DNA from 2 places in the Vibrio sp. genome. Region 2 is predicted to be linked to the other one. Evidence: predicted binding sites of a transcription regulator. Region 2 holds the regulator's gene; the other holds the start of a gene.
The links. Region 2 encodes PurR, which represses purine synthesis genes. Its sites were predicted from a motif close to TNANGNAAACGTTTNCNTNA; they were not measured.
Positions count from the first base shown of each region.

Region 1: a site for PurR is predicted at 3,052-3,071, ahead of purM (phosphoribosylformylglycinamidine cyclo-ligase). Genes of this name have one in related genera too.

Region 1 is NZ_CFHWOM010000085.1:1,345-7,022, reverse strand. Features, by position in the region: gene AC4MRV_RS20645 (DUF3149 domain-containing protein) at 263-403, shown strand; gene smrA (DNA endonuclease SmrA) at 559-1,140, shown strand; gene rluF (23S rRNA pseudouridine(2604) synthase RluF) at 1,235-2,272, shown strand; gene upp (uracil phosphoribosyltransferase) at 2,331-2,957, opposite strand; gene purM (phosphoribosylformylglycinamidine cyclo-ligase) at 3,136-4,176, shown strand; gene purN (phosphoribosylglycinamide formyltransferase) at 4,179-4,820, shown strand; gene AC4MRV_RS20615 (tellurite resistance TerB family protein) at 4,923-5,576, shown strand.
Region 2 is NZ_CFHWOM010000062.1:9,242-14,919, reverse strand. Features, by position in the region: gene cmoM (tRNA uridine 5-oxyacetic acid(34) methyltransferase CmoM) at 1-768, opposite strand, end outside; gene elyC (envelope biogenesis factor ElyC) at 882-1,685, shown strand; gene torR (two-component system response regulator TorR) at 1,734-2,447, opposite strand; gene torD (molecular chaperone TorD) at 2,684-3,331, shown strand; gene purR (HTH-type transcriptional repressor PurR) at 3,546-4,553, shown strand; cyclic di-GMP riboswitch class I at 4,696-4,781, shown strand; gene AC4MRV_RS19140 (TfoX/Sxy family DNA transformation protein) at 4,983-5,576, shown strand.

The sequences.
Region 1 (5,678 bases), on a different contig from region 2:
GTTTAACTGAGGAGTTATCCTCGTCAACGGATGCGTATATTACGGATTCTCAGAACTAACGCAACCCCTATTGATTAACTTTTTTAAATTATTAGTTTGTTTGACTAAAACAACATCAACGGGCCACAAACTGTGAGCAAAAACACATCAACCAAAACAAACTAGCAACCTATCGACAACATTTGATCCAGATCAGTGTTGCATATTTAACCACAGTTTACCTTGAGTCCTGTCATCTCACTTTGTACTCGATGGAGGAACTATGGACTTTTGGCTTGATCTCCTATTTGGTAATGCGGTAGGTCTATCTTCAATGATTGTGATCTTTGGAGCCTTAGGTCTAATGCTATTCTATGGCGGTTTTATCATCTACAAAGTGATGAACGACAAATCTCCTCACTAGAATCGCTTAGCCCTATTCTCTGAATAGACATTCGCTATGCACCGAAGTAGATACATTGTCTGCTTCGGTTTTTTATTTTCAACCATTCAATAGTGATCATATCGCAAAGCCTTAGGTATAATAGCTGTATTGATTTCCTACTCTGAGATATCACTATGTCTCACGACGACGATTTTGCCCTTTTCCAACAAATGATGGGCGACGTAAAACCAATTCATCACGATACGGCTGAACTGAAAAAGCAGCACCAAGTTTCTGAAGCTCAACTAGCAAAGCGTGAAGCGGCTATTTGGTTAACGGAAGACGATCCCGAGTACTTATCCATAGACCATGCCGAAATGATTAAACCGGACGACATTATCGAGTTTAAGCGTGATGGTGTTCAAGACGGGGTCTATAAAAAACTGCGCCTTGCCAAATACCCAATTCAAGCACGATTAGACTTACATAAGCGCACGCTTGAGCAAGCTCGTGATGAAGTGGTGAAATTCCTCAAACAATGCATGCAGATGGACATCCGTACGGTCGTTATTGTGCATGGCAAAGGCGAACGATCCAACCCACCAGCACTCATGAAAAGCTTTGTTGCTCAGTGGTTGATGCAAATAAAAGAAGTACAATGCGTGCATAGTGCACAACGCTTTCATGGTGGTACCGGTGCGGTTTACGTGTTGCTAAGAAAAAGTGCAGAGAAAAAACTCGAAACACGCGAACGCCATCAAAAACGATTGGGTTAACCATATTCCAGTGCTAGAATGCGCGCCCTTGATGTGCTGACGTTTTGATCAGCACTTTCTATCAACCGCCGTTGTGAAACGTTAGGAGAACAACATGTCACAAGATAACGCTAAACGCCTCAATAAGTTTATTAGTGAAACTGGTTTTTGCTCACGCCGTGAAGCCGACCGTTTAATCGAACAAGGTCGTGTCACTATTAATGGCAAAGTGCCAGAAATGGGCACAAAAGTCCTACCTGGTGATGACGTTCAAGTCGACAACAAACCAATCTCTGCAGCTACAGACAAACCTGTTTATATTGCGCTAAATAAGCCAACCGGCATTACCTGTACTACCGAACGTGATATTCCAGGCAATATCGTTGACTTCGTTGGTCACAAAAAGCGTATTTTCCCGATTGGTCGTCTAGACAAACCTTCTGATGGTCTTATTTTCCTGACTAACGATGGCGATATCGTCAATAAAATTCTTCGCGCCGGTAACAACCACGAAAAAGAATACGTAGTACGTGTTGATAAGCCAATCAGCGATGACTTCATTAAGAAGATGTCTTCAGGCGTCAACATCCTCGACACAGTAACGCTACCTTGTACTGTGACCAAAGAGACCAAATACTCGTTCCGTATTGTGCTTACTCAGGGACTCAACCGTCAAATTCGCCGCATGTGTGAAGCCTTAGGCTATGAAGTATTCAAGCTACGTCGTGTTCGCATCATGAACATCTCTCTAGATGGCATTCCTAACGGTCAATGGCGTTACCTGAGCGATAGTGAAGTAGCCGAGATTCTAGCTATGTGTGAAGACTCAAGCGGCACAGAAGAAGCGTCTAAGATGGATAGCAAAGGTAAACGCATTCGTCGCGCAACCGATGCTAAGCTATTTGATAGCCGTGAAGAAAACCAAGAATCAAAAGCACGACGTAATCAAAAGCAGCGCACCTTTAAAGGTCGCAACGCAGATGAGTTCCGCCACGCGCCTAACTCTAAGAAAGGTCGTCATAGTGGTAAGCAAGGTGAATTTAAGGGTAAGCCGAGTGGCAATAAAGGGAAGTCTTTCCATAAGCCAGCGTCTGAGAATAGTCAGCGTCCAAGCAAGCCGAAAACTGGCGGCACATTAAGTTTGAAGAAATAATCAGCAAACAAAAAGGGAGCCAATCGGCTCCCTTTTTAAATCATTCACTATCGACCGCTTATAGCGTGCCGAAGATTTTATCACCTGCGTCACCAAGACCAGGTACGATGTAACCTTTGTCGTTTAGCTTCTCATCGATAGCAGCTGTGAACAGCTCAACATCTGGGTGTGCTTTTTCTAATGCTTCGATACCTTCAGGAGCTGCAACAAGCACAAGAACTTTAATCGCTTTACAGCCTTTCTCTTTAAGAAGATCGATCGTTGCGATCATAGAACCACCCGTTGCAAGCATTGGGTCAACAACAAGCGCAATACGCTCGTCCATGTTAGACGCTAGCTTGTTGAAGTAAGGTACTGGTTCCAGCGTTTCTTCGTCGCGGTAAATACCTACAACGCTGATACGAGCGCTTGGCATGTGCTCAAGAACACCGTCCATCATACCTAAACCGGCACGTAGGATAGGTACTACTGTTACCTTCTTACCTTTGATTTGGTCAACTTCAACAGGACCATTCCAACCTTCAATGGTTACTTTTTCCGTTTCAAAGTCTGCAGTCGCTTCGTACGTTAGTAGGCTGCCAACTTCTGTGGCTAGCTCACGAAAGCGCTTAGTGCTGATGTCACCTTCTCTCATTAGACCTAGTTTGTGCTTAACAAGAGGGTGTTTTACTTCAACAACTTTCATTTCCATCTCCGGCTTATGTGGTGATTTTTAAACAAACCTTCAGATTATAAACGATTTCGTTCTCAATTTCTTGCTCTAAGACAAAAGAAAAAACTTGCGCAAACGTTTGCTATATAGGTTTATCCACTGTTAGAATAGCGCCGTTTTCATATCCAACTTAAAAACCGAGGACTTCCCTGTGAGTGCTGATAACACATCTCTTAGCTACAAAGACGCTGGCGTAGATATCGATGCAGGCAACGCGCTTGTTGACCGTATTAAAGGTGCTGTAAAACGTACACGTCGCCCAGAAGTAATGGGTGGTATTGGTGGTTTTGGCGCATTATGTGAACTGCCAACTAAATATAAGCAGCCAGTATTGGTTTCAGGTACTGATGGTGTGGGTACTAAACTTCGTCTTGCTTTGGATATGAAAAAGCACGACACCATCGGTGTTGACCTAGTTGCTATGTGTGTGAACGATCTTATTGTTCAAGGCGCGGAACCGCTGTTCTTCCTAGATTACTACGCAACAGGCAAACTTGATGTTGATACGGCAGCAGACGTAGTGTCTGGCATTGCTGACGGCTGTGTACAAGCAGGTTGTGCGCTAATCGGTGGTGAAACTGCTGAAATGCCAGGAATGTACGAAGGCGAAGACTACGACGTTGCCGGCTTCTGTGTTGGTGTTGTAGAAAAAGAAGACGTAATCGACGGTACTAAAGTAGCCGCTGGCGATGCACTTATCGCTGTAGGTTCAAGCGGCCCACACTCAAACGGTTACTCATTAATCCGCAAGATCCTAGAAGTATCTGGCGCAGACAAAAACGAAGAGCTAGCAGGTCGAACAATCGGTGAGCACCTACTAGAACCAACAAAGATTTACATCAAATCAGCACTGAAAATGATTGAGAAACACGACATCCACGCGATTTCTCACATCACAGGTGGTGGTTTCTGGGAAAACATCCCACGCGTACTTCCTGAAGGTACTAAAGCGGTTGTTGATGGTAACAGCTGGGAATGGCCAATCATCTTCAAATGGCTACAAGAAAAAGGCAACGTAACAACTCACGAAATGTACCGCACATTTAACTGTGGTGTAGGCCTTGTTGTTGCTCTACCTAAAGATCAAGCAGACGCGGCAGTTGAGCTATTAAACGCTGAAGGCGAAAACGCTTGGGTTATTGGTGAGATCGCAAACGCTGCAGCTGGCGAAGAACAAGTAGAGATCAAATAAGCATGAAAAGTATCGTCGTTTTAGTTTCAGGAAACGGTTCTAACCTGCAGGCAATCATTGATGCATGTGACAAGGACATTACTGATGGTCGTGTTACCGCAGTATTTTCCAACAAAGCCAATGTCTATGCTTTAGAGCGTGCTGAAAAAGCCGGTGCTGCGGCACACTTCCTTGACCCTAAAGCCTTCGATACCCGTGATGCTTTTGACCATGAGTTAATGAAGCAGATCGATGAATATAAGCCAGACGTTATCGTACTCGCTGGCTACATGCGCATTCTAAGTGGTGAATTCGTTCGTCACTACATGGGTCGCATGATCAATATTCACCCTTCTCTGCTACCTAAGTACCCAGGCCTTAACACTTATCAACGTGCTATCCACGCCGGTGATGAAGAGCATGGTACTAGTGTCCATTTCGTCACTGAGCAACTAGATGGTGGCCCAGTAATTCTGCAGGCTAAAGTGCCAATTTTCGACGAAGATACTGTCGACACTCTAACTGAGCGCGTTCAAACTCAAGAACACAAAATCTACCCTATGGTAGTTAAATGGTTAGTTGAAGAGCGCTTAGTAATGAAGGATGAAAAAGAAGCCTACCTTGACGGCGAATTGCTCGGAATTCATGGTTACGCGCAAGATTAAAACGGTTTTCAATCCATTTGGCGAGCTCTATGCTCGCCTTTTTTTCATCTCTCGTTCATCTTGAGTTAGGTAAATTCAGATTGAACGCATAGGAGAATAGTCATGGATCTTAAAAGTTTACTCAATCAAGCACTGAACTCTGATTTAGTCCAGCAAGGTCAAAAACAACTCAAACAACAATCCAGCTCAGGTACGCTCAAATCACTTGGTGCAGGCGCAGTTGGCGGCGGATTAGTGAACCTTCTAATGGGCTCAAAGAAGAGTAAAAAGCTTGGCAAAAAAATGGGGATCAACGCGTTAAAAATTGGTGGTGTCGCTGCGCTTGGCGCGTTGGCCTATAAGGTATACAACGACTCTCAAACCAATCAGGCGTCTCCTGAACCTCAAAATGAGTTTCGCGAAGATGATCCGATACATAGCGAACTGATCTTGAAAGCCATGATCGCAGCAGCAAAAGCAGACGGCCATGTAGATACACAAGAAATGGAACGTATAGAGAACACGCTTGCTGAGACCGGAATCGACCAAGACATACAGAGCTTATTGCATTCGGAACTCAACAAGCCTCTCGACCCCGGCGAAATAGCGCGACTCGCAACTTCCCCGCAACAAGCTTCAGAAATATATCTGGCCTCTCTGATTGTCATTGATGAACAAAACTTTATGGAGAAAGCCTACCTGCAAGAGCTTGCAAAGCAGTTGCAACTCGCTCCTGCTGTTATTACGCAGCTTGAAGAACAGTTGCATATCGGCTAATTCTTGTTCGTCTTATTATCCACCTTGAGCTAGGACAAGCTTAGCTTTTGAGTTTACCTAGTCGAGTGTGTATATTTGAGAGCAGTTATCATTTATTGGAGA
Region 2 (5,678 bases):
GGCCCATACATGTATGTAGCGACCTAATGAGAGGTAAGGCTCTTGTCGACAAAGTTGTTTTTCGAGAGCCAATACATCTTCATACTGATAATCCCCTGTATATTCCATATTCCCTATGTAATCACTAAAACAGCGAATCCCAGATTTACCGCGAATTTCAAACCCAGCGTCTTCTATCCATTGGTAAACGTCTTCTGGCTTTAAACCTTTCTGCGGCTGTAATTTAAATCTTTTGCGATGAGGCATTCCCTCAAGAACGTGGGGAATATTGCCACATACGACATTTTTATAAACCAGCCCGTGATGGTTGTAGAACATGATGGACGCAGCGCCATCTGGTTTAACCTGCTCTAACACCGTCTCAAGCGCAGATTTAGGATCGACCAACCATTCCATTACAGCGTGGAATATCACCATATCAACTTGGTGTTCTAAGTGTTCCCCTATCTCTTGGACTGGAGAATGAATCAAGCGATACTGCTCAAGCAAGCCATTTTTTTCAATATCCTGCTTTGCCAGTTGCAGCATTTCCGAAGATAGATCACATAACTCAACGTGGTGTCCGAGTTTGGCAAGCTTTTGCGACATTTGTGCTAAGCCACCACCTGCATCCAGTACATTTAGCTCTCTGTTAGTTCCGTCAATAGCGGATAATAAATGCTCCAAGTCTTCCCAAACAATGACTTGGCGGATCTCTCCCTTATCGGAGCCGTAAATATTTTTTGCAAATTTGTGGGCAATATCGTCGAAATTACGGTCTTCAGTCACAGCAGCTTAAGGTATTATGTCTAATCGTGCTGCTATTCTGTCACAAGAAAAGCAGGAATAAAGAGGGTTTCTCTTAAAAAATAATCAACTGATGTTTTTTCGGACTATTTAGTATGTTTGAGCTGAAAAAAGTGGTCTCTTCTCTTCTGATGCCTTTACCGGCAATGCTTATCATCGGCCTACTTGGCTTGATGCTGATCATGTTCACCCGAAATCAAAAGACTGGCTGTTTTATCGTCCTTTTCTCATTTATTGGCATATTCCTGATCGCGTTTCAGCCTGTTTCTTCTCGATTACTCATGCCACTTGAACGCCAGTACTCTGCGTTTTTCCCCGTAGATGAATCTATTGACTATGTCATGGTGCTAGGCAGTGGCCATGTCGTTGATGACAAAATCCCGCCGACTTCAGAGTTAAGCCGGACTGGGTTAATGCGCTTAGCAGAGGGTATTCGTATTATGCGCATCTACCCGGGTTCTAAACTTATTTTGTCCGGTTACTCTGGTGGCTCTGAAACGAGTAATGCACGAATGATGGCTAAAGTCGCACTCGCTTTGGGCGTCTCTAAGTCAGATATTGTTCTACTAGAAACAGCAAAAGATACATGGGAAGAAGCGAGACAAGCTGCTGCATTTGTCAAACACAAAAAGTTGGTGGTGGTGACATCAGCAAGTCACATGAAGCGAGCTCTGAATGAATTTCACTCTGCAGGCTTAAAACCTTATCCTGCTCCAACTAATTACCTAGCACATGAGAACGTTACTCAAGCTTGGGCTAAGTTCACACCAAAAGCGGTTTACCTAGAGCAAACCGAGCGTTATTGGCATGAAACACTCGGGCGAATGTGGCAAACCCTTAGAGATTGGGCTTCTGACTATGAAGAAAAATCTTTAGAAGCTTCTAACAGCCAACTATAGATATAAAAAAACCGAGGCATGCCTCGGTTTTTTTATATCTGACGAATATCAATCCCCAGCAAACATGTAGCCTTCACCATGAACCGTCACGAAAATCTGTGGGTTCTTTGGATCAAACTCCATTTTCGCACGCATACGGCGAATAAGAACGTCGATAGTGCGGTCATTTGGTGCATCGACTCTGTGGCTTATCATGTTAAGAATACGCTCACGGCTCAGTACCTGGTTCGGGTATGAAGATAGAGCAACTAGCAGTTCGTATTCTGCCTTAGTCAATTTTACAGGCTCGCCGGCACGGCTTAGTGCTCGACGTTGAACATCAAACGTCCATTCACCAAAACGTACTGTGTTGCTGTCTTGCTTATCCGTTTCTCCAACACCTGCTGAATTGCGAGCTGCAGAAATACGCCATAACAAGTTTTTGACGCGCACTAAAAGTTCACGAAGCTCAAAAGGCTTAGTTACATAATCATCTGCACCCATTTCAAGGCCGACGATTTTATCAATGCTATCCGTGCGTCCTGTTACCAGGATAATCCCAATGTCTGATTGACTGCGAAGCTCGCGTGTTAACATCAATCCATCTTCTCCAGGCAGATTGATATCTAACATCACTAGATCTATCGCATTGTTCTGTAGTGAATCACGCATCTGCTCGCCGCTTTCTGCTTCACTTACGTGGTAACCTTCATTTTGAAAGTAACCAACTAGCTTGCTACGAGTTACTGCGTCATCTTCTACAACTAATACGTGATAGCTCATTTACACCACTTATTTTACATTGGTCATCGTTTTAACCAGTATTCTATTCATAATCAGTAACATTTCTAGTATTTGTTACTTTAAAACCAAGAAAGATGATTTTTTATTGATTCAAGACAAACCTAGGCTATCGGTTAACTTTTTTCCACATTTACATTTATTTCGTCACAACCAGTGTTACCGCTGTTCATTTTTATTGGGTAAACTATCCGCAGTTATTTTAGGAGTTAAACCTAATGCAAGAAATTAAAGCATTTAATGAAAAACGCGCCGAGATCTACTGGTGGCTCTCTAGCCTGATGGCAAAAGAACTGACTCAGGAAGCTTTAGATCAGTATCACTCTGCAGAAATTCGCTCATTTCTGACTGGTTTGGGTGAGAACGAAGCACTAAAACCTGCCGTTTCTGACGTCATTGACGCTTTGAACCGCCTAATGGACCGAGAGGATGCTCAGCTAGAGCTATCAGCAGATTTTTGTGATTTGTTCCTTAAATCGGATAGAGACTCAGCTTTGCCTTACGCTTCAATGTACATCGGTAAGTCAGGTCTCTTGAATGATGAACCGGCGAGAGAAATTGAAGCGCTGCTCCAACAATATGGAGTGCAGGTAGATGAGAACCTTAATGAGCCCGCAGACCATATTGCCATCGAGCTTGATTTTTTAGGTAACCTAATCATCCGCTCTAACGAGTTGGAGCAAGAAAGTGCAATGGAAGAAGCGTTGGCCGCACAAGATGCATTTATCTGCGATCACCTACTAAGTTGGACACCACAATTTGCTGCGAAATGTAAAAACATTGACGAATTTGGTTTCTATTCTGCTATCGCGAACTTGATGGTCGCATTCTTAGAGCTCGACTCGAGCTACTTAAAAGGTGAATAAACCTTACTTTTTGTGACCCTAAGCGGTAACAAAAGCCTTTTTATTTGCGCTTCTCCAGTTTGCGGTCTAGAATCGTGACCGCAAACGATAAAAATGAATTTAATAAATACAAACCGCTAATTAACAGCGGTTTTTGTGTTTCTGATACTTTCTGCCAGATTATCCTAAACTTAGGAATATTGTTCCGTGGCAGTCATCGACAGGACAGAACCTTATGGCCACTATAAAAGACGTAGCGCGCTTAGCCGGCGTGTCAACGACAACGGTATCTCACGTAATTAATAAAACACGTTTTGTTGCAGAAGCGACCCAAGAAAAGGTCATGGAAGCAGTACAGGAACTGAATTACGCACCAAGTGCTGTTGCTCGTAGCTTGAAATGTAACAGCACTCGTACCATCGGTATGTTAGTTACTCAATCAACCAACCTTTTCTTTTCTGAAGTTATCGATGGTGTAGAGAGCTACTGTTACCGTCAAGGTTATACTTTGATCCTATGTAATACCGGTGGTATTTACGAGAAGCAACGTGATTACATCCGCATGTTAGCTGAAAAGCGTGTAGATGGTATCTTGGTTATGTGTTCTGACTTAACTGAAGAGTTAAGTGAAATGCTTGATCGCCACAAAGATATTCCAAAAGTGGTTATGGATTGGGGCCCAGAGAGCTCCCAAGCAGACAAGATCATCGATAACTCCGAAGAAGGTGGCTACCTAGCAACGAAATACCTTATTGAACGCGGGCATAGTGACATCGCTTGTTTAAGTGGTCACTTCGAAAAAGCAGCGTGCCAAGAACGTATCGCGGGATACCGACGCGCAATGCAAGAGGCCGAACTCAATGTCAACGAAGACTGGATCCTCGAAGGTAACTTTGAATGTGATACAGCCGTACTAGCTGCTGACAAGATCGTCGCAATGGACAAGCGCCCTACTGCAGTATTCTGTTTCAATGACACTATGGCTCTTGGTTTGATGAGCCGCCTACAGCAGAAAGGTATCCAAATTCCTGAAGACATGTCGATCATTGGCTATGACAATATTGAGTTAGCGGAATACTTCTCTCCACCACTAACAACAGTTCACCAGCCAAAACGTCGTGTTGGTAAAAATGCGTTTGAAATTCTGCTAGAGCGCATAAAGGACAAAGAACACGAAAAACGCGTTTTTGAAATGCACCCAGAAATTGTTGAGCGTTGTACGGTTCGCAACCTTAACAAGTAATAACGATATGCGTTTGGCAATATGATTATTGATTAGCCAAACGCATAACCCCCATCAATTTACTGAACCAAGATCACATTTAGTCACTCCAAGTGTGATACTTACCTCAAATATTATTTATTCTTAAATAGTTCGATTAATGCCACGAACAGGGCAAACCATTCCGAAAGGATGGGACGCAAAGCCACCGGCCTTAAGTCATTAGTACAAGGCAGCGGGGTTGCCGATGGCAAATATGCAAAACTAGTACAATAAGATTTCTCGTAATCTAGACGCGTCTTAACACGTAACAGCACTAGACATGGAATTCGTCGATATTTTACGAAGTGTTTTCTTGTATGACACCTTACTGACAAAATTTCTGCATTATTTTGCTACTCTCTCGGACCTGAATTGGTGGCGTATACATATACACCGAGAAATTACAGCATGGATAAACCAATACTAAAAGACTCAATGAGACTGTTTGAGCAACTTGGTCAAATTAAGTCTCGTTCAATGTTTGGCGGCTTCGGCATTTTCGCAGATGAAACGATGTTTGCCTTGGTGGTAAATGACAGACTGCACGTGCGCGCTGATGAACAGCTTACACAGCAGTTTAAAACCCTTGCGCTGGAACCATACGTTTATAAAAAACGCGGTTTCCCCGTCGTAACCAAATATTTTGCATTAACTGATGATCTTTCTTCTGACACCGAACGAACATTAGCGCTTGCTAAACAAGCTTTAAAAGCGGCAAAAGAAGAGAAAAAGATACAATCAAAAGCTAAGCCTAACCGCTTGAAAGATTTACCTAACTTGCGATTAGCAACGGAAAGAATGCTGAAAAAGGCAGGGATTGACGACGTTGAATCCTTGGAAGAAGCGGGCGCAGTCAATGCTTATAAGGCTATTCAGTCTTCTCATTCAGCAGAAGTCAGTGTTGAGTTACTTTGGGCGCTAGAAGGTGCAATAAAAGGTACGCACTGGTCAGTAATACCTCAAACTCGTCGACAAGAGTTACTTAGCAAACTCTCCAACTGATTGATAAAAAGCCAGCATAATGCTGGCTTTTTTACTTTTGATGGAAATTTTCTGCTTCATGACTCGTTCTTATTCCCTATATCAATGATTCCCTATACTTAC